DNA from 4 places in the Alkalihalobacterium sp. APHAB7 genome. Region 3 is predicted to be linked to each of the others. Evidence: predicted binding sites of a transcription regulator. Region 3 holds the regulator's gene; each other region holds the start of a gene.
The links. Region 3 encodes Rex, which represses fermentation and respiration genes when NADH is low (regulators of the CRP and FNR family bind a similar motif). Its sites were predicted from a motif close to TTGTGAAATATTTCACAA; they were not measured.
Positions count from the first base shown of each region.

Region 1: the regulator Rex is predicted to act here: its motif matches at 3,656-3,673, upstream of ACNSTQ_RS19120 (YwiC-like family protein).
Region 2: the regulator Rex is predicted to act here: its motif matches at 5,026-5,043, upstream of pflB (formate C-acetyltransferase).
Region 4: the regulator Rex is predicted to act here: its motif matches at 4,000-4,017, upstream of ric (iron-sulfur cluster repair di-iron protein).

Region 1 covers NZ_JBLWFS010000026.1:47,809-55,372, forward strand. The annotation lists gene fdhF (formate dehydrogenase subunit alpha) at 1-279, shown strand, start outside; gene ACNSTQ_RS19095 (4Fe-4S dicluster domain-containing protein) at 302-844, shown strand; gene ACNSTQ_RS19100 (ubiquinol-cytochrome c reductase iron-sulfur subunit) at 875-1,408, shown strand; gene ACNSTQ_RS19105 (hypothetical protein) at 1,401-1,595, shown strand; gene ACNSTQ_RS19110 (Crp/Fnr family transcriptional regulator) at 2,029-2,739, shown strand; gene ACNSTQ_RS19115 (hypothetical protein) at 3,024-3,566, opposite strand; gene ACNSTQ_RS19120 (YwiC-like family protein) at 3,870-4,586, shown strand; gene zwf (glucose-6-phosphate dehydrogenase) at 5,011-6,492, shown strand; gene ACNSTQ_RS19130 (cyclase family protein) at 6,510-7,130, shown strand; gene gndA (NADP-dependent phosphogluconate dehydrogenase) at 7,245-7,564, opposite strand, start outside.
Region 2 covers NZ_JBLWFS010000026.1:32,208-39,771, reverse strand. The annotation lists gene moaA (GTP 3',8-cyclase MoaA) at 1-415, opposite strand, end outside; gene dctP (TRAP transporter substrate-binding protein DctP) at 653-1,681, shown strand; gene pflA (pyruvate formate-lyase-activating protein) at 1,725-2,453, opposite strand; gene pflB (formate C-acetyltransferase) at 2,610-4,862, opposite strand; gene nirD (nitrite reductase small subunit NirD) at 5,104-5,430, opposite strand; gene nirB (nitrite reductase large subunit NirB) at 5,445-7,564, opposite strand, start outside.
Region 3 covers NZ_JBLWFS010000034.1:10,157-17,720, reverse strand. The annotation lists gene ACNSTQ_RS20900 (pyridoxal phosphate-dependent aminotransferase) at 1-792, opposite strand, end outside; gene tatC (twin-arginine translocase subunit TatC) at 1,006-1,776, opposite strand; gene ACNSTQ_RS20890 (twin-arginine translocase TatA/TatE family subunit) at 1,794-1,976, opposite strand; gene ACNSTQ_RS20885 (redox-sensing transcriptional repressor Rex) at 2,052-2,687, opposite strand; gene ACNSTQ_RS20880 (ABC-F family ATP-binding cassette domain-containing protein) at 2,880-4,787, shown strand; gene ACNSTQ_RS20875 (hypothetical protein) at 4,906-7,059, opposite strand; gene tsaD (tRNA (adenosine(37)-N6)-threonylcarbamoyltransferase complex transferase subunit TsaD) at 7,412-7,564, opposite strand, start outside.
Region 4 covers NZ_JBLWFS010000005.1:187,212-194,775, forward strand. The annotation lists gene ACNSTQ_RS07820 (NAD(P)/FAD-dependent oxidoreductase) at 75-1,298, shown strand; gene ACNSTQ_RS07825 (glycerate kinase) at 1,373-2,521, opposite strand; gene ACNSTQ_RS07830 (hemerythrin domain-containing protein) at 2,665-3,213, opposite strand; gene ric (iron-sulfur cluster repair di-iron protein) at 3,215-3,928, opposite strand; gene ACNSTQ_RS07840 (Crp/Fnr family transcriptional regulator) at 4,126-4,809, opposite strand; gene ACNSTQ_RS07845 (c-type cytochrome) at 5,132-5,566, shown strand; gene nosZ (Sec-dependent nitrous-oxide reductase) at 5,583-7,451, shown strand; gene ACNSTQ_RS07855 (hypothetical protein) at 7,509-7,564, shown strand, end outside.

The sequences.
Region 1 (7,564 bases), on a different contig from region 3:
TTTTTAATGCAGCAATGTCCGGTACCTTATGCGGAGATGCATCCAGCACTTGCAAGTCAATATGGCCTCGTAAATGGGGGCACAGTGAAATTAATGACAAGACGTTCAGAAATGGAATTAGAAGTTCGATTGACGAAAGCAATTCGTGAAGATACAGTGTTTGTTCCTTACCATTGGGGCAAAGAACTTGCGGTTAATGTATTAACAAATCCAGCTTTAGATCCAGTTTCGAGAATGCCTGAATTTAAAGTATGTTCGGTAAAAATGAAAAAGGCCTAAATGGGATAAGGAGTGTTCTGCAATGAAAAAAGTTATGTATTTAGAATTTGAAAGGTGTATCGGCTGCCGCTCATGTCAAGCGGCATGCCGTGAATGTGGCGGTCACGATGCAAAAGAAAGAAACTACGTTGAATATGTCGACTTTATGGAAAGTAGACAAACGTTTCCTATGTTATGTATGCAATGTAAGGACCCAGCATGTGCACGAGTATGTCCGGCGAATGCAATTCAAATAACAGAAGAAGGTGTCGTCCTTTCGGCAATGGAAGAAAAGTGTATCGGTTGTCGTAACTGTACGTTTGGATGTCCATTTGGTATACCAAAATTCGACTTTGAAGAAAATAAGATGTACAAATGTGATATGTGTTATGACAGAACCCAATACGGGATTTCCCCGATGTGTGCATCAGTTTGTCCGAGTGATGCGATCCGTTTTATTGACTTCGACGAAATGCAAGCTTTACGCAGACGTCGTACACAGATGAACTTAATTGAAGGAAAAAAACCTTCAGAACAAGATAAATGGCAATACGTGCCTGAGTTTTTCGGGGTGTATTCGGATTAATGATTTTCTAAGACCAGAGGAGGGATAAAGATGACAGATAAGAAGAAACTCGGTCGAAATCAAAAAGACAGTCAAGATGATATGGTTAATCTTGTCGATAATATTGATCGTGATGACGATTTAAAATTTAACCGTCGTGCTTTCTTAAAGACGGCAGTAGGAGCCTCAGTAGCGTTAGGACTTGCAACAGTACCATTTTCAGTACGAGCGATGCTGGGTTTTGCTGAAGACGATTTTGAACGAACGGAAATAGCCAAAATGGTGAATGTACCAAAAGGAAGTTCAATTACATTTAACTACCCAACAGATAAAGATCCAGCCATTCTTATTCATACGAAGGCTGGTGAGTGGTTAGCGTATAACAGTGCTTGTCCACACTTAATGTGTCCGGTTTTTTATGAACCAGAAAAAGAAGAATTAGTTTGTCCGTGTCATAAAGGATATTTTGACTTACACAGTGGGCAACCGATGGCTGGCCCGCCGCAACGGGAGTTACCGCTAATTGAAATCGAATTAGATAATGGGGTCGTGTATGCGGTGGGAAGGAAAATTCGCCATGGGTAAAAAAATCTGCTGGGCCATTATATTAATAACGATTGCTGTGAATGTCGTGATGCTACAATGGACGATTGAAGCGTATTTAGGTGTCGAGTATGAGAAAATTTACACTTATACAATTGTTGGAGTCGTTTCATCGGTTATTGCATTTTTAACGTACTTAAAGTGGCGGAAATTAGAATACACCAATTAGTGAGAAAGCCAACATATGCCAACTAAAATGGTCTTTTTAGGACATTTTAAGCAGATTTGTTGGCTTTTTTCTTTTCTAAATAAGTTAAGTTTCTTTATTGTGTCAATTTTACCAAAGATTTATGGAGATGATCGAAGTGTAGATTATTATACAAAAGGTCGGAGTAGGGAAAAATACACCTAAGTAATTCAGGGTATTCACCGATTGATAATACATAACAGCTAACGTATCATCAGAAGTAAGAAATTTTGCATAAGTACTGTATCAATAGTGATTACAAAGGAAAACCTAATCGATACGAAAAGTTGGTTAACGATCGAGAAGTGGGTTTAATAAAAGTGAGACATTTCATATAATAAAACACTTATTAATAATCTTTTGTAGAGTTTACACATAAATGCAACTAGAAAAGTAAAATTGGAGTGAAGTAAAAGTGGAGAAGCGAACGGTTGAAATGAAAAGGTTTTTTAGTGAATTGTCACCTGAAAACCAACGAATTCTTTTAGATGTAGGTACGGAAATAACAGCCGATGAAGGTACTGTCTTATTTGTTGAAGGTGATTATCCAGAATTCGTATACTTAGTTCGTTCAGGGCAAGTTAGCTTAAGTAAGATGACGATTGATGGAAAAGAGTTTTCTGTTCATTTAAAACAAAAAGATGAACTAGTTGGTGAAGTTGGTTTATTCAACGAAATGGCGATCAGTGTAACGGCTAAAGTTGTTGGAAAGGCTAAATTAGTGCGCTTTGAACGTGAGCAATTAGAAAACTTATTTTGCCAAAATGGTGAAATTGCTATGGCTTTCATGAAGTGGTTCACAAGACACACCCAATCGACACAAGCTAAATTCCGAGATCTTTTACTTTGTGGTAAAACAGGAGCTATTTACTCAACATTAATTCGCTTCTCTAACTCTTATGGGATTGATCATGAAGAGGGAGTAAAAATAAACGTAAATCTAACGAATCAAGATTTGGCTAATTTTATTGGTACATCAAGAGAAAGTGTAAATCGTATGCTAAATGACTTGAAAAAAGAAGAGGTAATCGAGTTAGACGATGGTTATATCGTCATAAAAAACATCAAATTCTTAAAGGATTATTTGCACTGTGGCGATTGTCCCGTAGAAATATGTACAATTTAAAAGGGAGGTTGACTTTTGCTTTGCACTCCTCGTTATGAGGTTTGCTTGTGCAAATAAAGTCAGCCTCTTTTTATAAGAGAGTGAAGCGAAAACGGTCCAAAAGCAACAAAGTATACGAAAACAGCCTTTTATAATTAATTATACTAAAACATTATGAAATTGAGCGTGTGAAAGTTTCACACGCTTTTTAGGCACACTTATTAAAGGTTTAAAAGGTTAATTGCAGTCAAGAAGGTAAGCGGGACTTATAATCATATAGAAAGATCAAAAGTTTTTTTATGTGCTTAGAAAAATTCTCCGGTTGCAGCAATAGACATTTTACTTTGAGAGAATACTTTTTCACCGAAACGTGTTAATAACGTGATGCTTTTAATTTCGAATGTTTGCCCATCTGCTAGTTCATAATCTACTAGGATCCCGTCTGCTAACTTTTCATTTTCTGAAAAAATCTCAACTTTTTGTCCTTCCATAGAGCGATGCTTTGCTTTTAAAATAAATTCTCGCCATTCTTTAAATCGATGGGATATAAAAGCTTGGCTGCCATCTGGCAAATATCCGATAAAGGCTTGTGTATCATCAAGTGTTGACTCAGCGCTATGAAGAAGTAGTTGTTCAATAAGTTCATGAATTTTTTCTAATTCGGCTAAATTCAACTCAGGAGGGAAGGAAAGAAACCAACATTTTTCTTTAAGATGATGGACAATTTTCAATTCATGTATGTGGTTAATTTTGCTTTGGAAATGCTCAGTGGAATCTCGTAATATTGATCCATTGATCGTGATGGACAAAGGTTCTAAATGTTCATATGAAATCGTAACGGATAACATGAAAACATCCTTTCTATCTAAGTGTAGCCCTAATGTAACAAAATAAGATATGGGTGGCAGTGCAAAAAATCACACAAGCATTTTACTATTTGTGATGTTTTTCACATCAAATAATATAAGAATAAGCTAAACTTATTGTAGAAAGGCTGTATAAGTCTTTCCTCCCCCATAACTGGCGCTAATCATTCACAAAATTATGTTTGATAAGCGCCAGCTATCATTTACTGTTCATTCTAAGTATGAGCAATATAATCTGGTTTTAGCTAGCTTATTTATTGTAGCGATAGAAAGGCGAGATGATAAATGAAATTATTCATTCCACGAGAACATGGTGCATGGGCGATGTTAATTATCCCATATTTATTAGGTGCATTATTTAGCGAAACGAAATGGCTTCATTTGTTTTTCTTCATTGGCATTTTGAGCTTTTATTTTGCTACTGGACCGCTTCTTTCTTATATTCGAAGGCCGAAATTGGGAAAAGAGGTTCTTCCAGCTCTATTACTCTATATTCTTATAGGTAGTTTCTTTGTAGTTCCCGTGCTTGTCATATATCCATTTTTAATTTTATTATTTCTAGTAATCAGCCCGTTTTTTGGGTTAAATTTATGGTTTGCAAAGCAAAAGAAAGAGCGGTTGTTTGTCAATGATGTCGTTGCCATTGTTGGTTTTTCGTTACTTGTACTAGTTGCTTTTTACATCGGTAATGGTGCTATTCCATTACAAGCATATTTCATCATGTTGTTAAATGTTTGCTTCTTTATTGGTAGCGTTTTTCATGTGAAAACTTTCATTCGTGAACGAGGTAACAAACGTTTTCAAAAGCTTTCTAACTTCTATCACGGTGGACTCATTATCGTACCGATGTTATTGGGCCTTCCATTCGTGGCATTAGCTTTAGCTGTAAGTTCTCTAAAAACATGGATTATGCCGAAGAAACCAGTGAAGCCAATAACATTAGGAATAATTGAAATAGGCAATAGTGTTGCCTTTGTCTTTCTGTTAGTTTTCTTTTTATAGAATATATCCAACAAAAACCATCCACTAAAGGTACCAGGTACCTTTAGTGGACTAAAGTGTCTTAGGATAGAACTCTCACTGTTGGTTTGACCTTAGGCATTATTACCTTCAATATCCCCTCATTTATAATAAGCTTAACTTCCATTAGATGTAATTTCCAAGGTTTAAGTTGATTAAAATTATGAAAAATGCGGACAAATTGATTGATTTTAACAATCTGCTCGTCTAGAATTGAAATGTTGTGTCCTATTTCTATTTAGTCATTCAATAGGACATGATAATTTCACCATAGTAGGGGAAATTAAAAGGAATAGGGTGTACATATGAATTTTTAAAGGTTTTTTATGTTAATAAAGTAATTGATAAGAAGGAATATTTAATTTCCTCCTAAATTAATAGTGAGAGATAAGAGAGGCCATTACTGATGAACACAAAACCGAAATCTACATTAGTTATTTTTGGAGCAACTGGTGATTTAGCAAAAAGAAAGTTATATCCTTCTATTTTCAACTTATTTAAAGGAAATAAATTATCTGAAGAGTTTGCTGTTGTTGGATTAGGCAGAAGATCGTGGACAGATAATACGCTCCGCGAAACCGTAAGACAATCATTGGGAAAGAATGCAAATGAAGAGTTAGTCGAAAAGTTTTGTGAGCATTTTTATTACTTACCATTTGATGTGCAAGAAAAAAATTCATATCACGAACTAAATAGTCTACTGAATGAATTAGATACTAAGCATCATATACCAGGTAACCGAATTTTTTATATGGCAATGGCACCTGAATTTTTTGGTACAATAGCGTCTAACCTAAAATCTGAGGGATTGACAGATACGGATGGATGGACAAGGCTTATTATTGAAAAGCCATTCGGTCATGATTTACCATCTGCACAACAATTAAACCGTGAAATACGTGAAGCATTTGCTGAAGACGAAATTTATCGTATTGATCATTACTTAGGGAAAGAGATGGTCCAAAACATTGAGGTAATTCGTTTTGGTAATGCTATTTTTGAACACTTGTGGAGTAATCGATACATAGAAAATATTCAAATTACATCAAGTGAAACATTAGGGGTAGAAGACCGTGGCGGGTATTATGAAAAGTCAGGTGCCCTTCGTGATATGGTACAAAACCATATGTTACAAATGGTATCCTTACTTGCAATGGATCCGCCATTACGGTTAACTCCTGAAGAAATTCGTAGTGAGAAAATAAAAGTACTTCGTGCACTTCGTCCTATCCCACGAGAGAAAATCAGTGACTATTTCGTTCGTGCACAATATGGACCAGGTGAAATTGATGGAAATGAAGTAGCAGGCTACCGAAGTGAAAGTAATGTAGACCCTGAATCATATACAGAAACATATGTTGCTGGAAAGTTAGTCATTGATAGTCATAGATGGGCTGGAGTACCTTTCTATATTCGTACTGGTAAAAGAATGCGTGTTAAATCAACAGAAGTTGTTATTCAATTTAAAGATTTGCCAATGAATCTTTATTTAAATAAAGAAGAAAAAGTTCATCCTAATTTGTTGATCATTCATATTCAGCCGGACGAAGGGATTTCATTAGTGTTAAATGGTAAAAAGATGGGGACATCTGGTGGAAGTGTACCGGTTCAACTCGATTATTGTAATGATTGTGTGGATACCGGAAATACACCCGAAGCTTATGAACGTCTCATTTATGATTGTATGCTAGGTGATGCAACGAACTTTGCCCACTGGGATGAAGTAGATTTATCTTGGACGTATATTGATATGATTTCAAAGGCGTGGGAAAGTCGAGAAATTGATATTCATACTTATGAAGCAGGGTCCATGGGGCCTAATGCTGCAGATGAATTGTTAGCTAGAGACGGAAACCATTGGTGGTCAACTAACGATATAAATAAATAGAAAGAGGTATTTACACAATGAAAGTGATTGATATTAGCGTGCCGATCTATGAGGGTATGCCCGTATATAAAAATAAGCCCGAGAAACAACCGAAATTACGTACGGAAACGAACGATTATGTAACCGAATCTCGTCTTGATTTAGATGTTCATTCCGGAACTCACGTTGATTCTCCGTTACATATGGTCGTTGATGGAAAAACATTTGAAACGATTGAATTAGAAAAATTAGTAGGCCCTTGTAAAGTACTTGATTTAACTCACGTTGAGGATCGTGTTACCTCGGCAGATTTACAAGGTTTAGATATTGTAGAAAATGACTTTATTTTATTAAAAACAAAAAACTCGTTTGATGAAGATTTTAATTTTGATTTTATTTTCTTAGCTGAAGACGGGGCAAAATTCTTAGCGGAAAAAGGAATACGTGGAGTTGGCATTGATACTTTAGGGATTGAACGTAGCCAAGAAGGACACCCAACGCACAAAACACTTTTTGGAAAAGATATCATTATTATAGAAGGTTTACAATTAAAAGAGGTTGAAGCAAAAGGATATTTAATGGTTGCAGCTCCACTGAAGTTAATTGGCACAGATGCGTCTCCTGCACGTGTATTATTACTTGATGGTGTAACCGTGTAAAAGAAAAAGTATAATCTAGAAGCATTATGGGTATAACGGCCCTTATGCTTCTTCTTTTTTAATTGTAAAAAAAGCAGACCTCTCATCAGCAATGAATTGAGGCCTGCTTTTTATTTATTTTTCCAGCCAGTTTGTATGGAAAGTTCCTTCTTTATCGATACGTTGATACGTATGTGCTCCAAAATAATCTCGTTGTGCTTGTAAAAGGTTAGCAGGGAGTCTTTCACTACGGTAGCTATCAAAATAAGATAGTGCTCCAGATAATGCTGGCACTGGAATGCCGCTTTGTACTGCCAGTGAAATGATATCTCTTAAAGCCCCTTGATATTGGTCAGAAACTTCTTTGAAATATGGATCTAAAAGAAGGTTTGATAAGTCCGGGTCACGATCGTATGCTTCCATTATATTTTGTAGGAAACCAGCACGAATAATAC
Region 2 (7,564 bases), on a different contig from region 3:
TCAGTTTCCCGTTTCTCGAAATCTTCGTATATTTTTCTTCATTTAAAGTATCAAGACTGATGTTTATTCGATTTAAACCAGCGTCCTTTAACGCTTGAGCGTACTTTGCTAGAAAGATACCATTCGTCGTAAGCGCGATATCTTCTATACCAGGAATTTCTTTTAATCTCCCTATTAACTTTGGAAGGCCTTTACGAACTAGCGGCTCTCCTCCTGTAATACGAATTTTCTTTATGCCTAGTTGTGCTCCAGCTTGAACGATATTCACTATTTCGTCGTCTGTCAGTAGATGTTGAAAACTTGTACAATCATGAACCCCGTTAGGAACACAATAATGACAAAGGAGATTGCATCGATCTGTAACCGAAATTCTTAAGTAATCATGTTTCCGATCAAATCGATCAACTAAATTCATATCATCACTTCCTTTAACCTTACTTTATCAAATGATGATCGTTTATTCTGTGAAAAATATCACTGACCATAAACTTTATTAAATTAAAAATATTACAAAAAAAATCAAAATCTTGATGCAATTTATTAAATAATGGTCTATAATAGAAAACAACTTTACGCTTCAACGCTTTTAGGCATTAAAGTGTAAGGGGGTTTTCACGCTTTTGATAGACTTACATAAATCTAGGGGGCAACTATGATGAAAAAGAAATCGTTGGTAACTATTCTCTCTTCCATTGTTTGTCTTGTTGGACTTACAGCTTGTGGCGAATCAAACAGTGTAACAAACTCAAGTGAAAAAAATGATGCAACGGAAGTTATTACACTGAAGGTGGGACATATTGCACCACCTGGAGAGGCTTATGCACTCGGGTTTGAAGCTTATGCAGAAGCTGTGGAAGAGGCTACAGATGGACAAGTACAATTTGAAATTTTCGGTAACGGTTCCTTAGGGGGCGAAAGAGAGTTATTAGAAGGAGTCCAATTAGGAACTATAGATATGAGTGTGATTACAACGGGTGTAGTCAGCAACTTTGTTCCTGAAGTAACAGCTATTGAATTCCCGTTTTTATTTAAAGATTTAGAGCATGCTTATAAGACATTAGATGGTGAGGTAGGTCAAGAAATATTAGAGATCATGTCCAACTCAGGGTTAAAAGGAATTGCCTTTTGGGAAAATGGCCAACGTCATTTAGCGAATAATGTAAAGCCAATTATGACTCCAGAAGATCTAAAAGGATTAAAAATGAGGACGATTGAAAGCGAACTATTACTAGATACGTATAGTGCTTTAGGGACAAATGCTACACCGATGGCTTTTCCAGAAGTATACGGTGGTCTTCAACAAGGGGTTATTGATGGATCTGATTTTTCTTACGGAGTAATTTGGAGTACTAATGTGTACGAACAAACGAAATATCTTTCTGAAGTAGGATTATACTATGCATCTGCGACACTATTAATAAATCATGACGTATACAACTCGTTACCCGTAGATGTTCAAGAAGCAATTATAAATCTAGGAAAAGAATATGCACAAATACAACGTAACATTTCTCAAGAGTTAGAAGCTGAGCAAAAGCAAAATTTAATTGATAACGGAGTAGAAATCATTTCTAGCGAAGATCTAGATCTAAATGCTTTCCGTCAACTCGTAGAGCCTGTATATGAAAAACATGCTGAGAAATACGGAGAGTACATTCAGCGAATACAAGCTACCGAGTAAGGGAAAAGTAAGAGCGGCTGACCTATTGTCAGTCGCTCTTTGTTTATATACCAAGAATTTGCTTTGCTCGCATTACTGTTGCTTCATCTGGTGGATTCACATGCGAGAGCGGATATTCTAACCCTAATTGCTCCCATTTATAAACGCCCATTTGATGGTATGGGAGTATTTCCACCTTCTCAACATTCGATAAGGTGTCGATAAAAGAAGCAAGTCTTTCTAAATCTTCGTCTGCATCCGTTATACCCGGAATAAGCACATGGCGAATCCAAACTGGCCGTTGTTTTTCAGCAAGAAGCTGAGCAAACTGTAAAATGTGTGTGTTTGGGACCGTTGTTAACTGTTTATGCTTTTCATTATCGATCTGTTTTACATCTAGTAAGAATAAATCTGTATATTGGAGAAGTTCATCTAACGACTTAAGGAACGACTGACTCTTCGAAAAGCAGCCTGCAGACGTGTCGATCGTTGTATGAAGCCCTAATTCTTTACATCGTTTAAATAAGGCAATTAAAAAGTCAATTTGCAGAAGTGGTTCTCCTCCACTGACCGTAACCCCGCCGTTCGATCGTTTTAAATACGGGATATACGTTTCAATGTCCTGAATTAGATCGTCTACATCAACCGGTTCACCCTTTTTCTGTTCCCACGTATCAGGATTATGACAAAATTGACATCGTAACAAGCAGCCTTGCGTGAAAATGACATAACGAATTCCGGGCCCGTCTACCATACCTGATGTCTCTACTGAATGCACGTAACCTTTCATAATTAGAAGCCCCTTTTGAATAAATTCATGATGATATTTTTAAATGGTACCAGGCACCTTTAGCGGACTAAAGGTGCCTGGTACCTCCCTTTTTATGTGACACCTATATCTTTTTATGTGATATTCATCCTTTTATGATGGACCAATTTTCACACTTATTTATACTGGTGTTACTAGTTGCTTTCCTCCAATGGAGTCATGGAATGTACGGTTAATTACATCTAATTGCTGTTCTCTTGTTAGTTTAATAAAGTTCACCGCATACCCTGATACACGAATGGTTAATTGCGGGTATAATTCCGGGTGATCCATTGCATCTAATAATGTTTCGCGGTCAAAGACGTTGATGTTTAAGTGATGCCCGTTCTTCTCTGAATACCCATCTAAGATAGCAACTAAGTTTGTCGTGCGGTCTTCCGATTCTTTACCTAACGCCTTAGGAACGATCGAGAATGTGTTTGAAATTCCATCTAGTGAATGTTGGTACGGTAATTTAGCCACCGAATTTAATGAAGCGAGTGCTCCTTTTTTATCTCTTCCGTGAAGAGGATTTGCGCCCGGTGCAAACGGCTCGCCATCTTTTCTTCCGTCTGGAGTATTTCCTGTTTTCTTACCATAAACCACATTCGAAGTAATGGTTAAGATGGACATTGTCGTTGTAGATTGACGATACGTATCATGCTTTTTCAACTTTTTCATAAAACGTCTGACGATATCTTGAGCAATTTCATCGACACGATCATCATTGTTTCCGAATTGAGGGTATTCCCCTTCAACGATATAATCAACGACAATTCCGTTCTCATCACGGACCGTTTTTACTTTTGCGTGCTTAATGGCACTTAATGAGTCAGCTACTACAGATAGACCTGCAATTCCTGTCGCCATCGTCCGTAAAATTTCATTGTCGTGAAGAGCCATTTCAATGCGCTCGTAATTATATTTGTCATGCATATAATGAATGATATTTAAAGTATTAATATAAAGCTCAGCTAACCATTCCATGACATGATCAAACTTAGACATTACTTCTTCATAGTCTAAGTATTCACTCGTAATTCTTTCAAACATCGGTGTCACTTGAATTTTCGCTTTTTCATCAACCCCACCGTTAATCGCATATAAAAGCGTTTTTGCTAAGTTTGCTCTTGCACCAAAGAATTGCATTTGCTTCCCAATTCGCATAGCAGATACACAACAAGCAATTCCATAATCGTCACCAAATTCTACACGCATTAAATCATCATTTTCGTATTGAAGTGAACTTGTTTGGATCGACATTTTTGCACAATAGCGTTTGAAGTTCTCTGGCAAGTTCGTTGACCAAAGCACAGTTAAATTCGGTTCTGGTGCTGGACCTAGGTTTGTTAGCGTGTGAATGAATCGGAACGACGTTTTTGTGACTAAAGGTCTGCCGTCTATTCCAACCCCGCCGATTGATTCAGTTACCCATGTCGGATCGCCACTAAAGAGATCGTTATAATCAGGTGTTCTGGCAAATTTGACGAGACGTAGTTTCATAACAAAATGATCGACTAATTCTTGTGCTTCCTCTTCTGTTAAACGGCCTTCTTTTAGATCATTTTCAATATAAATATCGAGGAACGTTGAGACTCGTCCTAAGCTCATCGCTGCTCCGTTTTGCTCTTTTATTGCAGCTAAGTAGCCAAAGTACAACCATTGGAAGGCTTCTATTGCCGTAGTCGCCGGCTCAGAAATGTCAAAACCGTAAGAAGCAGCAAGTGTTTTCAATTCTTGAAGCGATTTAATTTGTTCAGAAATCTCTTCTCTTAAACGGATCACTTCTTCAGACATTCTTTTACCCATTTCTTGAAGCGATTGTTTCTTCTCATTAATTAAGAAATTAACACCGTATAAAGCAACACGTCTGTAATCACCAATAATTCTTCCACGGCCATAAGCATCAGGTAAACCTGTAATGATCCCGATTTTTCTCGCCAGTTTCATTTCATCTGTATATGCATCAAATACACCTTGGTTATGTGTTTTTCGATGCTCTGTAAAAAAGCGATCCACTTCTTGATCCATCTTGTAACCGTATGCTTCACAAGCTGTTGCTGCCATGCGAATACCACCGTATGGCTGTAATGAACGTTTGAACGGTTGATCCGTTTGGAAACCGACAATTGTTTCCTTCTCTTTATCTAAATATGCTGGTCCATGTGATGTGATTGTAGAAACGATTTCAGTGTCTAAATCATATACGCCACCGTTTTCACGTTCTTTTTTGGTAAGCTCCATCACTTTTTCCCATAATTTTTTAGTGCTTTCTGTTGCGCCTACAAGAAAAGCGTCATCACCATCGTATACTGTATAATTTTTTTGAATGAAGTCCCTTACATCTATTTCTTGGTCCCAATTACCTTTTCTGAAACTGTTTGGATGACTCATCTTTTTTCACTCCTTGAAAATTAACAATGGGATTAAGACGCTATCAAAATGACTTACAGATTACTATTTCAATATAAACAACCTAGCTTTTTCAATAGCGTCTTTTCTAATTTTTTCTAATTTACTCTACAGGTCTAGTATAACAATTCAGTAGTATTTGAGGCTGTGAAAAAAATCACAAAATCGTGTCACCTATAATTCTGTTCACGAAATAGTCGTAAATCAACACCCCCTTCATCTATTATTTCTCCCAAATAAGCTTTACATTTCCTTCTTCAACCTCGATGGTGTAAGTTTTAACTTTACCTTCATCAGGAGCTTGTACTTTTCCATCGATTAATGAAATTTTCCAGTCATGCATCGGGCAAAAAACAAAGTGACCGCTGACAAGACCTTCGGAAAGAATGCCTCCTTTAGGGTGTGGACTTTTATTTTCGATCGCTCGAACCGAACCATCTGATAGGCGAAAGAGAGCAATCTCCTCCCCATCGACAGAAAACACTTGACCAATCATTTCTGGCAGTTCATGAAATGAATAAAGTTTAATAGCTTGTCTTGTTTTCATCATTCTAATCTTCCTCTCTACTGAACTGGCACTGGTATAGTTGTTGTTTTAAAATAGGCTTCACGGATACTTTCATCCTCATTTATTTTTTGCCACGGCTCTTCATAACGACTCACTGTTTTTTGCAGCGTTGCGTTTAATTCCGCTCTTTTTTCTACATCGGCTACTACTTCCTTAATATGGTCTAATCCAAGGCGGTCCACCCAGTGAGAGGTTCTTTCTAAATAATTGGCCGTTTCACGGTAATACTGTATAAAAGCCCCTGTCATTTCAAATACTTCTTGTTCCGTTTTGACTTTACAGAAGAAGTCTCCAGCACGTAAGTCTGTGCCCCCGTTACCACCGACATATAGTTCCCAACCACCATCAACTCCAACAACTCCGACATCTTTAATTCCGGATTCTGCACAGTTTCTCGGACAAGCGGATACACCCATTTTGAATTTATGTGGTGTATCAAGACGTTCAAAGCGTTTTTCTAATTCAATGCCGAGACTCATCGAATCTTGAGTACCAAAACGACAGAACTGTGAACCTACGCACGTTTTTACTGTACGAAGCGTCTTTCCGTAAGCATATCCAGATGGCATCCCTAGCTCTTCCCATACTTGAGGGAGTTGTTCTTTTTTCAATCCAAATAAACCAATTCGTTGTCCACCTGTTAATTTGACGAGTGGCACATTATACTTATCAGCAACATCAGCAAGCTTTCTTAAATCTTCAGCTGTCGTCACTCCACCGTACATTCTAGGAACAACTGAATACGTTCCATCTTTTTGAATGTTAGCGTGTAATTTTTCATTTACAAGACGCGAATTTCTATCATCTTTATATTCTGGATTAATCATACCGAGATAGTAATTTAACGCTGGACGGCATTTTGAGCAGCCTTGTTCTTCGTTCCAGTTCAGAACCATCATGACTTCTTTTGGTGAAGTTAATCCTTTATCTTTTATTTCATCTATAACTTCATCTCGACTAAAAGTTGTACACCCACATAATGTTTCTTTTTGAGCAGTCAATTCATAGTCAGAACCTAATGCATGTTCGAGAATTTCACCAATTAATGGTTTGCAACGCCCGCAAGATCTTCCTGCATTCGTACAACCACCTACTTGCTCTATTGTTGCAAGTCCTTGTTGTTGAATGGCATCGACAATCGTTCCTTTAGTCGTTCCGTTACAACCACAAATAACTTCATTATCTGGCATCGCTCCAACGTCAGTCGTCGCATCCGCTCCTGGCGCTAGTAAGAAAGAAATTGTGGCTTGATCTGAAATATCTTCTTTGTTCGTTAACATTCTAAATAATCTTGAACTATCTTTTGTATCACCATATAAAACGACACCGACAATTCGATTATCTCTAACTAAAACCTTCTTATAGACACCTTCATATTCGTTATGGACTTTTATTGATTTGGTTGATGCATCATCATAAATTTCTCCAGCTGAGAACAAATCAATTTCAGTTACTTTAAGCTGGGTTCCTAACAATGAACCTTCGTAACCTTCTTCCTTGACACCGCACAAACGATTGGCTAATACTTTACCTTGTTCATATAAAGGAGCCACTAAACCATAAACCACTTCTCGGTGTTCTGCACATTCCCCTACAGCATACACATGAGGAATATTCGTTTCTAAATAATCATTAACTACAATGCCACGATTGATATAGATGTCACTGCCTTTAATAAAATCAATGTTTGGAACAATCCCGGCCGACATTACGACTAAGTCTGCTTGCACTTCACTTCCATCTGAAAATCGAACACCCTCGACTCGATCGGTTCCCACAATTTCAGTCGTTGATTTTGGCATGAGGAAGTTCATCCCTTGCTCTTCTAATGCTTGTTTTAACATACTAGAAGCAACAGGATCTAGCTGTTTTTCCATCAAATGTTCGACTAAATGAACGACATCCACTTCCATTCCTAAATGAAGTAATCCTTTAGCAGCCTCAAGTCCAAGAAGTCCCCCTCCAATTACAACTGCTTTTTTATGTTGCTTAGCAACTTCCATCATAGTTACGCAATCTTCAATATCTCTAAATCCAATGACTCCTGAAAGTTCGGCCCCAGGAACAGGTAAAATAAATGGCTTTGAACCAGTCGCAATAATTAGTTCATCATATG
Region 3 (7,564 bases):
GTTAAGCATTTCAATCACTGAAGCATTCCCAACCGCAAAAGCGACACGCCACCCTGCCATATTATATGTCTTCGATAATGTATAAATTTCAATTCCTATTTCTTTTGCTCCTTCGGATTGAAGAAAGCTTACTGGCTTTTGCCCATCAAAACCGATACCACCATAAGCAAAATCATGAACGACACAAAAATCATTCTGTTTTGCGAAGGTTACCGTTTCATCGTAGAATTCCTTTGAAGCAGTTGCACCGGTTGGATTGTTCGGATAGTTTAAGAACATCAGCTTCGCTTGCTTTAATGCCTCTTCTTGAATTTCACTATAGTTAGGAAGAAAACCGTTCTCTTTCTTTAGGGGCATCATTTCCATTCTGCCTCCAGCAAGAGCAACACCTGACCAGTAATCCGGATAACCTGGGTCTGGAACAAGGGCTACCTCTCCTGGGTTTAATAAGCATTGACTAATTTCAACAAGTCCACCCTTTCCGCCAAAGAGGATACACACTTCTTTGTTAGGATCGAGTTCTACATTATATTCTCGTTTATAAAATTCAACAATCGCTTCTTTTAGAAATGGATATCCGCGAAAAGGTGGATATTTATGATACTGGGGAAGATCAGCTGCCTCTTTTAAACTTGAAACAACATGTTCAGGTGTCGGTTGGTCAGGGTTTCCTTGGCCCAGATTAATAATATCCGCACCTTCTTTGACTAAGGCCCCTACTTTAGCGACTAAACTCGCAAAATATTGCTTCGGTAATTCTGTCATCGTCTGATTCATTTGAAACTGTTTCATCTCTTCACCTACATTTCATTGCTTTATTAAACTAAACCCATCGTATGAAGCATAACCGTTTTTGTCAATGACCGTGTTGTCCCCCACCTTTACCAGTGCAGTGTAGTAAAGGTACCTGGCACCTTTATCAGTGCAGTGCATTAAAGGTGCCTGGCACCCTACACATACACCCTCATATCGAGATAAGAAAAGGCTGCATTCGTGGAATGCAGCCTAAGCGTGGTTTTCATTTTCAGTCTGTTCTTCTTTAAGGCGTTCTGCTTCAAGGCGTTGTGCTTTTCGATACGCAACTCTCGATATGACAATACTAATTTCGTAAAGCATGAGTAACGGAACAGTTACCATTAAATGTGAAATTAATTCAGGTGGTGTAATTAAACCTGCAATTACGAGAAGGCCAAAGTACGCGAACTTTCTAACCTTTCCTAGAAAAGCGGGTGTTACAATCCCTAATCGTGTTAAGAACATAATAACGACTGGCATTTGGAACAGTAGACCAAACGGTATTGTTAACTGAAAGAGAAATGTAAAATATTCATTAATTCCATACATCTCGTTAATCCCTAATTGCCCTGCTAACGTACCGACAAATTGAATAATAAACGGAAACAAGATGAAATAGGAAAATGAAATTCCTGTAAGAAATAATAAAAATGCTATAGGAATATAGGCTAAAGTTACTTTCCTTTCCGTTTCATGCAATCCAGGACTAATAAACGCCCATAGCTGATATAAAATGACTGGAAAAATAATTAAAAATGCACTAAAAAATGCAAACGTCATATATATTCGAAGCGGATCAGTCGGCTTAAAGGCATTCATTGGAATGTCTTGAGCAGTCGGTGCAGTCTGAAGAAAGGTAATAATCGGTTTCGCAATAAATAAACCACCAATTAAAGCGATAGCAAAAAAGACGAAGACGATGATTAATCGTCTACGTAATTCACCTATATGGTCATACACAGACATGTCTTTCTGTTCCATTTAAATACCCATCCTAACTAGTTTTGTTTCTCATTTTTCTTGTTGTTATCATCGTCGTCATCAGCCAAACCTTTTGTTGCATTTTTGAACTCACGAAGAGTATTACCAGCGGCTTTCCCTAATGCAGGCAACTTTTTAGGTCCAAAGATTAATAACGCGACTAATCCAATAATAATTAAACTTCCCGGTCCTAATGGCATAACTTACACCTCCTAAGTTAAGTGGTTACTTTCTATATAGTCATACTAAAAATTACTTTCTAGGCTTATCCTCTATTATAACGGATAATGCTTTAAAAAATAAATAAGCGCTTGTAATTCAACGGATAAATCGATATGGTGAACCCTAACATTATCTGGTACTGTTAATCGTGCTGGCGTAAAGTTCAAAATACCATTAATTCCTACTGAAACGAGTCGGTCCGCAATTTTTTGAGCAGATTGAGAAGGCACTGTTAAAATGGCTACTGTAACTTCTGGGTCTAAATGTTTTTCTAGTTCAGCCAGGTTATAAATTTTAACCCCACCCATTTCTTGTCCAACCTTATCTTCATCCACATCAAATGCCATAACAATCTTTGTATTATTATTTTTTGCAAAATTATAATTTAAGAACGCTGTACCAAGATTTCCGACTCCAATTAGAATTACTTTTGTCAACTCATCCTGATCTAATGTTTTTCGAAAAAAAGAAAGTAAATAATTTACATTATATCCGTACCCTTTTTTCCCTAATGCACCAAAATAAGAAAAATCACGGCGAATCGTCGCGGAGTCAACCTTGACGGCTTCACTCAACTCTGAGGAAGAAACACGCTGTTTTCCCGATGCATTCAGATTTTCTAAGTAACGATAATACAAGGGCAATCGTTTCGCTGTAGCTTGCGGAATTTTAGGTTGTTCAAATTTCATAGATCGCCTCCAAGGTTTCCACCAATCAGGATGTACATGTCATATTGTACACTATTTTTATCTTTCGTGTAATCGTTTTAGACGACTGTTCATGAAGTTGTTGAATAACTTCCGATAAGGTACACTTAATATATCATACTTGTTTCATAGCTTTATCTCTTTGTTACCCTATAAGTAGGAAGGATTATTTTTATGATTTTATTACAATGTGTAAATTTAACCAAATCATTCGGTATAGAGCCAATCTTAACCAATATAAAATTTGAAATACAGTCTAAACAACGTATTGCCCTTGTTGGACGAAATGGCGCTGGAAAATCGACGCTATTGAGAATTATCGCTGGACAAATGTCTTTTGATTCAGGCGAAATCATGATACCAAAAGATGTAAAGCTCGGGTACCTCGCTCAGGACACAGGTCTCGAGTCTAGCCTTTCCATTTGGGATGAAATGTTATCGGTATTTGCTGAGCTTCAAAGAAAAGAACGCACGTTAAGAAAACTCGAAGAACAAATGGCTGACCCTGATCACGAGAATTACGAGAAAATCCTGAAAGAATACGACCTACTCCAAGTTAACTTTAAAGACGAAGGCGGCTACCAATATGAAGCCGATATTCGCTCCGTGCTCGCTGGATTAAATTTTGCCAACTTCGATTACAATACGAAGATCTCTACTCTAAGCGGCGGGCAAAAGACACGCCTAGCACTTGGAAAGTTGTTATTAACGAAACCAGACCTACTCATACTCGATGAGCCGACGAACCACCTTGACATTGCAACACTGGCTTGGCTGGAGCAGTATTTATCTAATTACCCAGGCGCTGTACTCATTGTCTCACATGACCGATACTTTCTAGATAAAGTCGTTGATCACGTGTATGAGCTCTCGAGAACAAAGGCCACTAAATTTAAAGGGAATTATTCAGACTACCTGGAAGAAAGCGCCCTGCGTTACGAGCAGGAATTAAAACAATTTGAAAAACAACAAGAAGAAATTGCAAAATTGGAAGACTTTGTACGCCGGAATATCGCTAGAGCTTCTACGACAAAAAGAGCCCAAAGTCGCAGGAAATCACTTGAAAGAATGGAACGGTTAGACCGACCACAAGGTAATGAAAAATCCGCTAACTTTTCTTTTGGTATTGAAAAACAAACAGGAAACGAAGTATTAAAAGTACAAGCTCTTTCTGGCGGATATGATAACGTTGTATTATTTAATGATATTTCGTTCCAGCTGAATCGCGGTGAGAGTGTAGCTTTAATTGGCCCGAACGGAATTGGAAAATCTACCTTGCTCAAAATGATTACAAAAGAATTGCAACCTCTTTCTGGAACGATTACCTATGGGAGCAACGTTGCTATTGGTTATTATGATCAAGAACAAGCGAAATTAACATCAAACAAGCAAGTCATTCATGAACTGTGGGATGAATATCCACTGATGCAAGAAAAAGAGATACGCACGGTTCTAGGAAACTTCCTCTTTAGTGGTGATGATGTATTAAAAATCGTCTCTGATTTAAGCGGTGGTGAAAAAGCACGACTCGCCTTAGCAAAGTTAATGTTAAAAAAAGCAAATTTCTTAATTCTTGATGAGCCAACCAATCACCTTGATTTAGACAGCAAAGAAGTTTTAGAATCTGCTTTAATTGATTATCCAGGAACAATCCTGTTTGTTTCTCATGACAGGTACTTCTTAAACCGTATGGCGACACGAATTATTGAACTCTCCCAACAAAATATTACGAATTACCTTGGTGATTATGACTATTATTTGCATAAAAAAGATGAAGCCCGTCAGTTACATGAACTAGCTAATGAGGAAAAAAATCAACTGGATGAACCCAAAAAAGATAAACAAAACTTTCATATAGATAAAGAAGCTAAACGAAAAGAACGTCAAAGACAACGTCGAATAGAAGAAATTGAAGAAACGGTTGAACAGATGGAAACAGAAGTAGCCGAATGGGAACAAACCTTATGCGAGCCATCTGTATATGAAGACCACGAAAAATCTGCACAGCTTCAGCAACAAATTGACTCTCATAACGCAACCATCGAACAATTACTAACCGAATGGGAAGAACTGCAAGAATAGATAGGCACCAGTTAAGTCTTCTTGCCTGATAACAAGCACTATAAGGTCCATCAAACTAGTTCATTTAGACACGTTTGGATGGACCCTTTTTAGTAGATATGCAACACCATCGAGTACTTTAAACACTAGTTGCTTTCTCTTCCAACAACCAATAATAACTAGTAGCTACAATTAGAAACATCGAAGTAGCGGCTGCAACGACTCCCGAGTCATTTAATAAAAGTAAGGCTACAGATGTGACGAGCATCGCTTGCAAAATATCTTTTTCCCGCTCATTCTTAATCCAATTTTTTTGTCGCCATAGTATAATCCCCATTAAAATATAGGAAGTAACAAACAATTGGGTCCAGTTCGAGAACTTAAAGATCTTCCAATTCATTTGCAGCTTTCTTTTAATAACATCAAGCATATACGAAAAATCACCGCTCAAAATTCGCTCAAAAGCATATCCAATATGAGTCGGTTTACCATTTATCTGTAATAAAAACAAAAGAATGAGTGAAAAAACTGGTATTGCAACTAATAAAATAGGTAGCCATATCTTCCATTTTTTCATTAAAGAACTATGCTTAACCGCAATAAATCCCCAAGCGATCGCAGCTGATAATGTAGCCCCAGCATTGGTTCCGAGATGACTCGAACCTAACATGTAAATCAGGAACCCGAACAGGATAGTCGTTACGATTAAAAATGTTCGTTTAGATGCCTTCCAAAAAGGGATTAGCATCAGTAATCCAGAAATCATATATACGCCGGCATATTCATTTCCTATTCCGTAATACCTCGCTCCTATAATGGGATCATAGCCCAAATAGGATCTTTGCATTAAAGGTGAACCCATCCACAAATCAATTGTAATAACCGTAAATTGAATAGCCCCTAGTACAACAAGAGGGCATTTAGTGAACTTTAAAAGAATCCAAGCTACTAGGATGGATAGTAAAGTTAATAACCAAAAGTAGTAACCGCTATGAACGTACAAGAGAACCTTCGATAAAAATAAATACCAAATTGGTGAACTGACCGCAGCTAATAAAATGATCTTCCCTGCATTTAACCATCGAGGGTTCGTTTTCTTTCTCCATATTAAAATTCCTACACTTATTAACATTAAAACTAACAGAGTGATATAGCTAGAAAGGATAACACTTCTAGTACTATATATTTTAAACACCCAATTTACGTTTTCCACAACCTCATCGTGATTGTAATATCCGACTGTAATCTCGGACTGATGTAAAGGTGTCCCTGGTAAGCTAGGTGGGACTTTTATGGAAAATGTGGATAAAATGGTCGGAACAATATCAGCATTACTAATTATGTATCTTTGCTTTGTCGTTTGTGAGTAAAGCTCAAATGGATGTTGAAGTGCTGTATCCCAATAATAAAAAGGGCTCAGTTGCTTTTTCTCCTTGTATGCCCCTGAATGCATCATCGGCGCGACTACCATAACATGACGACTACCGTTATCCACAAGACTTTGAATAAACTGTTCAAATGAAAACAAAGAATTTTCGTAACGCTTCCCAAAGTGATTAGACGTCATCATGTCTTTATTTGAAAATAGGCGATGAAAATCTCCCCACTCTACTACAATAAACGATCGGTCACTTTCACCCTCAACTACGCGAATTTCCTCTAATAAGAGCTCTGAATTCATGCTTAAGCCCGCTGGAGCCGCTGCATCCACCTCAACTACTTTCGTTAACTCACCTTCAACTTCACCTTTTTTATCCATAGCAAATAATGATGCATAGCGGACTCTTTCTTCTTCTGATAAATCACTGTTACCGAGTACATATCGTGTAATACCTTCTTGCTTTAAGGTTTCTCCCAAAAACCCTATCGGTGCACGGAATGTTGTCGAATTATTTTTTTCAATTAATTTGTGGAGGTACGGGTGAAGTAAACTATCCTGTGGATAAGCCCCAGTCCATTGTAAGAGAAGTTCCTCGACTGCTCTACCATCAATGTATTCTCCTTTTTCAAACGCATTCCACTGATCGACACCGACTCCCCGAATCCCTGAACTTAATGATACTGTATTGCTTAAGTACGAATAACTCCCTTCAGGCCTCACATTTAAAGCAGAAAAACCTGCTTTTCTCCAGACGTTAGGGTCACCATTTTCAAGTAACCATTCCGCTTCTTCAAAAGAAAAATCAGGAGCAACGATAATTATAAGTGATTTTTGTTGTTCATCTCCTTTCACGTTTGTTGTTAATAACATCATAAAAAACAAACTAATGATGATGATGCAACTCTTTTTCACATATGCTCCCCTCAACTTATGAACAAATTTTCTGACATATCCACACTATTCACAACGTTATGCACAGGGAAATCATTGATTTGTTCGTTTTTTTAAAAGTTATCCCCACTACCCACATGTTTATCCACATTTTTTTATAAACAAATTATATTGCAGTAGAATAAGTTATTCACGTACTTATCCACTTCATACACAATGTTGTGGATAAGTTTTTTCCACATAAAAAAACACGTTTCTTCGTTAGGAATGACGAATTTTGATGTTTCCTATCCTCAAATTCCTTTTAAAAAAAGAATTTCAAACAAAAAATCCCTTCTTTCAGCATAGACTGATAAGAAAGGATTTAAACTTTTTATTCACAGGTATCTAGTTCAAGGCCTGGATTTGCATTGAGTGCCCAATCGGAAAACTTACCTTGCTGTAACAAAATACTAGCAGCTGCCCCTATCATCGCAGCGTTATCTGTACATAGCGACAGTGGCGGAATAATTAATTCCACTTCTGA
Region 4 (7,564 bases), on a different contig from region 3:
TTAGGCTTGGTAATAATACACGTAGAAAATGAAACCGAGTTTGGGCACATCTAAACATAAAAGGAGTAAGCCGCATGAATTTACAAACGGGTACGTATTATTGGCCGACTACATTAAAAAATCCACCTACCTATCCACCTCTGCAAGAAGATCTTGAATGTGATGTTCTTATTATTGGCGGTGGAAGTTCTGGTGCTCAATGCGCCTACTTGTTAGCAGATTCCGGCTTAAATGTCGTTGTAGTTGAGAAGAATACAATTGGTAGTGGGAGTACTACGACCAATACAGCTATCATTCAATATTCTGGTGAAAGGTTGTTTTCTGATCTAGTCAATAGCTTTGGCAGACCGTATATCTCCAGACATTTACAACTATGTAAACAGGCGATCAATGATATTGAAAAGGCCTCTTCGGTTGGAGATATTGATTTTGAATTTACGAGAAGAGATTCTTTTTACTTTGCTAGCTATAAAGAAGACGTTCAGAAATTACAAAACGAATACAACTTATTAGTCGAGGAAAAGTTTCCAGTCGATTTTCTAGACGCCGACCAAATTGAAGAACGCTATCCCTTTAGAAAAGAAGCCGCTCTTTATTCTTATGACGACGGAGAAATAAATCCATTTGCATTTACTCATAATTTATTTGATTACGCTGCAAAAAAGGGCGTAAAAATATTTGAACATACCGAAGTGAACGGTAAAAAATTCGAACAAACAAAGGCTACGATACGAACGAAAAATTATCATAGCATTCAAGCACGTCATGTCATTGTTGCTTGCGGCTACGAAGGACTGGATATCAAAAAAGAAAAGAAAACTTCTTTTGTCAGTACATATATCGTCACAACAAAACCTGTAGAGGTCGATAATTTCTCGTCCTGGTACAATAAAACCCTTATTTGGGAAACAGCACGACCGTATACCTTTATTCGTACAACAAAGGATAATCGAATTATTATCGGGGGTTTAGATGAAAATACCCCATACGCTGAAGTACGCGATCGTAAATTGATTAGTAAGAGAGATAAGCTTATCATTGAATTTAACAAGCTTTTTCCTGATATAAAAGTAGAGCCAGAATATTATGCCACCGCTTTTTATGGAGGAACGAATGATGGACTTCCTATCATCGGAAAATATGATGAATACCCAAATTGTCACTTCTTGTTTGGCTTTGGTGATAACGGTACAGTCTATAGCATGATTCTTTCTAGGATTATTGTGGATGACATTGTAAAAGGGCATAGTCCTGACCTAGAACTGTATTTACAAACTCGGCCGGTTAAGCCTAGTTAAATGATTCGAAAAAAATGCAGGACGACAAAAAACTGAGTGAACTCACTCAGTTTTTTTATTATTTTATAATAGCGTTAATCTTGCTGTTTTCCGATACTTAATCGATAAACTCTCATAATCTGTTCAACACTTTGTACAACTAACCGTTCTGCTTGAGTCATCGCCTCCTCTACCGAACAAGGTCCTGAAACGATGGGAAAGGCTGCCACAACCCCCAATCGCTCTAACTGAACACTCGTTAGCTCATTACTTCCACAGATTGCGATTACGGGAATGTTATATTGATTAGCCGCTTTACATACTCCTGATATTACCTTGCCAGAAAGGGTCTGTTCGTCTAACTTTCCTTCACCGGTTATGACGAGGCATGCGTCCTCTAGTTGACTCTCAAATTGAACTGCTTCTATCACTGTATCAATGCCCGACATGACCTTTGCTCCTAGAAACGAAATTAAACCCGCCCCCATTCCACCGGCTGCGCCTGCACCTGGAAAAGAGTGAATATCAATATTAAATCGTTCATTGATGACCTTTCCGTATTGATCAAGGCTATCATCCAATATTTCAACCATTTCTGGTGTCGCACCTTTTTGTGGACCAAAGATATGCGAGGCTCCATTCGGACCACATAGAGGGTTCTTAACATCGCTCGCTATGACAAACTCTGCTTCCGTTAGGCGCTGATCTATACTCGATAAGTCTAGTTCATCTAGTTGACGCAGATCACTGACATCACTTTTAATCAATTGGCCATTTTTCATAAAAAGTTTAACACCTAGTGCTTGAAGCATCCCGATACCACCATCGTTTGTAGCGCTTCCCCCTAAGCCGATGATAAATTTCCGATAACCTTGATCTAGTGCATGTAAGATTAATTCACCGGTCCCGAAACTGCTCGCCCTTAAAGGATTTCTTTCATGCTCTGTTAATAAAGGCAGGCCAGATGCTTGAGCCATTTCAATGACCGCTGTTTTTTCATCGCCCAACACTCCGTAAGCAGAAGAAATACTTCTTCCTAATGGGTCGGTTACATTCACACTTATAATGAATCCATTTGTCGCATGAACTAAGTTTTCCATCGTTCCTTCCCCGCCGTCTGCCATCGGAAGTTCAATTAACTCAGCTTCTGGAAAGATCGGGCGGATCCCTGCCCCAATTGCAGAACATAATTTTTTTGCAGAAACGGAACCTTTGAATGAGTCTGGAGCAATTATGATTTTCATTGTCTATACCTCCTTTGGCTCCCTTTAATATTACTTACTTCTTATGTAGCCTATTCAGTATTTTAATTGGCTTTTTAGCCATTTTTGTTAGCAAAACCAAACTTTAATAAAAAGACAGACCCATAGAGTCTGCCTTTATTTTACTATACTATGCTTTTTATTTTTACTTCTAGCTCCTGTTTTTCCTCAGGTGAAAGAAATTGCTCAGCAAGTGGAAAGAGGACATTTTCTTCTTTCATAAAATGCTCTGATAGGATCAAATACGCTTTTGCTGCATGATCAGCTATCGATCTAATGTTAGCAACATCTGTTTCAGCCCCTATTAAAGCAGCTTGTTCTAGGAACTGCCTTAAGTGGCTTTTGGCTTGATCATGCTCATATTCCATCACTGCAATCGGTCCCGTTTCACGTCCGATGTATACTGCAACCATTTCAAAAAGAATTCCTTCCTCCCGCTCTGAATGCGGCTCAAGTTCTGTAACAAATTGAGTGACTTGCTTATAAAGCTTTTGGAAGTTTTCGTGTGTTGCTTCTGTCTCCTTTTCTTCCATGAGTTGAGTAAGTTCGTAAAAATTCTCCATTTGCCTTGTGAGCGGAACATGCTCCTTTTTCAATTGCTCAAGCCCTGGACATAAATGGTCAATCTCTTTAAGCATCATACTACTCATGCAGCCTAATGGTTGTGTTTTCATTTTATTGAACCTCCTTTAACTCATTTAAGACTCTTGGAAACAGAATATTATTTTCAAGATGAATATGTTCGAACAGGTCGCTTTCCAACTGTTCGAGCTTTTGATAAGTTAATTGGTACGTCATGCAAGCCCAATCTGGAGCTGTGTATTCGTTTGTTACTTCTCGAAGTTTTCTAAGGAGGTCTCCTGCTCCTTCGTGGTCACCTTCCATGTCGCCAATTTTAGCTGTTAATTCACGCATTTGTTCTTTAGCTAGTTGTTCTTCAAAAGCCTCAATTAGCGGAAAAACCACATTCTCCTCTTCAATCGTATGCTGTTCAAGGTCTATTTTTAAGCTGTGAAACAATTTATGAACTTGAGCTAGTTCCGGGCAATGATTTCCGTGCACACGGAAAACCTTCGTAGTAAATTGACTCAGCTCAGGAAGGATCAAATTTAAAAATTGATGGTGGGTAGTGATGATATGATGAATTAATTCCTTGTTGGTCATTTCATCCCAAGTCACACTAGGCTTCTCTAAAGATTTAATAAAAGCACTATTTAACTGCTCTAAGATGTCTGGTCCATTTAAGTTTTTCTCTGCAATCACATCACCAATGGGACGGTTACCACCGCAGCAGAAATCAATTTTATATTTTTTTAAAATCGTACTTGTTTCCGGTAAACGTGTAACTATCTCACCTGTTTTCGTTGAAAGATTAAAGACAGTTTCCATATGAATAACCCCCGATTAGGATTTTTTAGTTTGTTCTACGATTTAAGTGTAACGAATCCAACCGGCAGATGAAGTGATATACATCACAAAAACAAAAAAAACTGTCTCAAAAGTCGTTTCCGAGCTTAAGAGACGGTTTTTTGATTGAATATCATTCAGTCTACTTTTAATCGGATCATTATAAACAAAATGAGCCTCTAATCAATTTGAAGTTCTTGCTTTACTAAATCAGTTGAAATAAGTAAGTATCCTTTTGGACCCATTTGTACAATGTTATTCTTCTTAAGCTTCGTTACCGTTCGATTAACTGTTTCTCTTGTAGTACCAATCATGTTCGCCAGTTCTTGGTTGGTAAAATGAATCGTTAATTTTACCAATCCATCATTGTAGTTTTGACCATGCATTTTGGAAAGCCGGAGAAATAACATCAAGATTTGCTCATACGTATTATGGAAAATTTGTTCGTCAAGACGATTTTGTAAGTCGATGATTTTCTCCCCCATGACACGAAATAACTTCATACAAATATCAGGACGCGTAAGTAGTAAACGTTCAAATTCGATAATCGGAATAACGAGTAACGTAGCATCCTCCATCACTTCAGCATGAGCTGGATAATTCCCTGTTCGAAAAAAACCTGCATGAGGAAACATGTCTCCATTTTGTAAGATCGAAACAATTTGTTCTTTCCCACTTACATCTGTTTTATAGATCTTAACTTTCCCCTTATGAATAAAGAAAACTCGGTCTAACGGTTCCCCTTGCATGAACAAAATTTCACGCTCTCTAAACTCTCGAGGAAGAGCAATTTCAATCACTGGATCGAGCTCTTGATCCGATAACTCTTTAAATAATGTGACATTTTTTAATAAAGTTTTCATTTCTTTTTTACTCACTGTCCATTACCCTCTTTGCTTTTTTATTCATTGTATCGAAGAGATGTTTAGTGGGGCGTGAAAAAAATCACTTTTTTATATTGTATAGCTTTTCTTTTAGCCTTCCTTCCTATTTATTATATCCAAGCCAAGATAGTGAATGAAATTCGTGAACGATTTGTGAAGTGTGATATTCATCACAACTCCAAAATTTTACACAATCTATCATAAAATCATTAGAAAGGAATGATCCTAAAATTACCTTGATTGGAAGAATAATAGAATAGGCTCAGTCCTTTCTATAAAAAAGATAGAAAGGAGCCACAAAATGAAAAGCTCAATACTTACTTTTGTCCTTACTTTTGCAATCGCCTTTGGAGGAGGCTATCTAGTTTTTCAACCGGAAAAAGAGGCGGAAATTCAGCATGAACAATCAGAAGAAACGGGCCAAGATCAAATGGATGCTGTTGAGATCGCTGAAGAAATGTCAGCAACTGTTGATTCGCTGGCTGGAGAAACATTAAACAACTTTAGTTGTTTAACTTGTCATGCCGTTTCAGGATTAGGGTTAGATGGTGGAGTTACAGGACCCGACTTGACCAACTCATATCTAAATGTAGAAGGAAAGCACGGGAAACCACTGGATGAATACTTAAAAGAACCTACTTCTGCTGTAATGAGTAGTGTTGTTAGCGGTAATCCAATGTCTGATGAAGAAATTGAAGCCATCGTTGCTATTTTGAAAGAAGCGTCTGAACAATAATTTGGGGGTGATTCGTGTGAAAAAGATTATATTTCCTGGGGTTGCTGGTTTAGTATCTGGAGTTTTAGCTGCAACTGTATTTTTTGCCGACTTTAATACAACAACTCCAACAACATCAGCGAGTGTCAAAAGTAAAGCTGAACAAGTATATGTACCTCATGGAGAATTAGATGATTATTACTTATTCAATTCCGGCGGACACTCCGGACAGCTATTCATTTATGGTGTTCCATCTATGCGCCATATTCGGACAGTCCCTGTCTTTACACCAGATCCTGCGACAGGATATGGTTTTGATGACTATACACGTGAAATGCTAGGCGACTATACGTGGGGCGATCTCCATCACCCTGCCTTTTCCGAGACAGATGGTGATTATGACGGAAAGTTTCTTTTTGCTACCGACGTAGCAAATAACCGTGTAGCTGCCCTTGACTTAGCTGATTTCCATACGGTCGATATGTTAAAAGTACCAAATAGCGGTGGACCACATTGTGCAGCATTCGTTACAGAAAACACTGAATACTTATTCTTACCAACACGCTTTGCTGTTCCGATGGGGAATGAATTTGCTTCACTTGATGAATACAGTGAGACGTATCGTGGCGTCATGTCTGCTGTGACTTTCGATGAAGAAGAACAAAAGTTAGATATTGCTTATCAAGTCTCCCTCCCCCCTTGGTCTTATGATAAGGCAAGAGCAGGTAAAGGACTTTCTGGTAAATGGGCCGTTATTACAACGTATAACACCGAAGAAGCAACAACAAATTTAGAAATTAACGCTTCTCAAGCGGACCGTGATTACATCGTCTTATTTAACTGGGAAGAGTTAGAACAAAAGATTGAGAATGGTGAATACGAGGAATTTGACGGACAAAAAATGATTTATCCAGAAAAACATAAAGGTGGCATTTATCTAGTCCCTGTTGCCAAATCTCCTCATGGTGTCGACGTTAGTCCAGATGGAAAGTACTTTGTCGCTTCTGGTAAACTAGCACCTGCAATGACCGTATTTTCATTTGAAAAAGCCTTTGAAGCTATTGCCAATGAAGATTTCTCTAGTGAAAGAAATGGTATTCCTGTCTTAAATTATGAGTCTGTTATGGAACGTGAAGTTGACCCTCCAGGAGCACTTGGACCACTTCACACTCAATTTGATGATAAAGGATATGCTTATACTACCATGTTTATTTCTTCTGAAGTCGTAAAATGGGACTATGAAACAGGAGAAGTCGTAGATCGACACGATGTCTATTATTCACCAGGTCACTTAGTAACGGCTCACGGTGATACAGCTAAACCACGTGGTGATTACTTAGTTTCCTTAAACAAAATTGCAAAAGACAACTATTTATCGGTTGGACCTTCGCATCCAGAATCAATGGATTTATTCAATATTAATGGGGAGAAGATGGTTCACTTATCATCTACACCTGTTAACCCTGAACCACACTATGGGCAAATGATTCATCGCGATGTGATCAACACCTTCCATGTATACCAGCAAGATGAAAACAATCCATATGCTGTATATGACCAAAAGAATACTCGTATTGAGCGAGATGGAGATCACGTTTCTGTTTACGGTATTTCAATGCGTTCGAAATTTATCTTTGATGCAGCTGCAGACCGTCCTGATGTCATCGAGGTAAACGAAGGTGATACAGTCACCCTTCATATTACAAACACGGACTTTGATCAAGATATCGTTCACGGACTTGGTATTATGGACTATAACTTGAACTTTGAACAAATGCCTGGCCAAACGAAATCACTCACATTTGTCGCCGATAAACCAGGCGTATTCCCGATTTATTGCACAAACTTCTGTTCAGCACTACACCAAGAAATGACTGGATACCTACTAGTCAAACCAAAGGAATAACAGGCGAAAGGGTATTGTAGCAATACCCTTTCCACTTCTTTTAGTGAGGTGAACTTTATGAATAATAAACTATCTTTTCCCTCCGTTGTTAGTTTACTAATAGCTGCCGGATG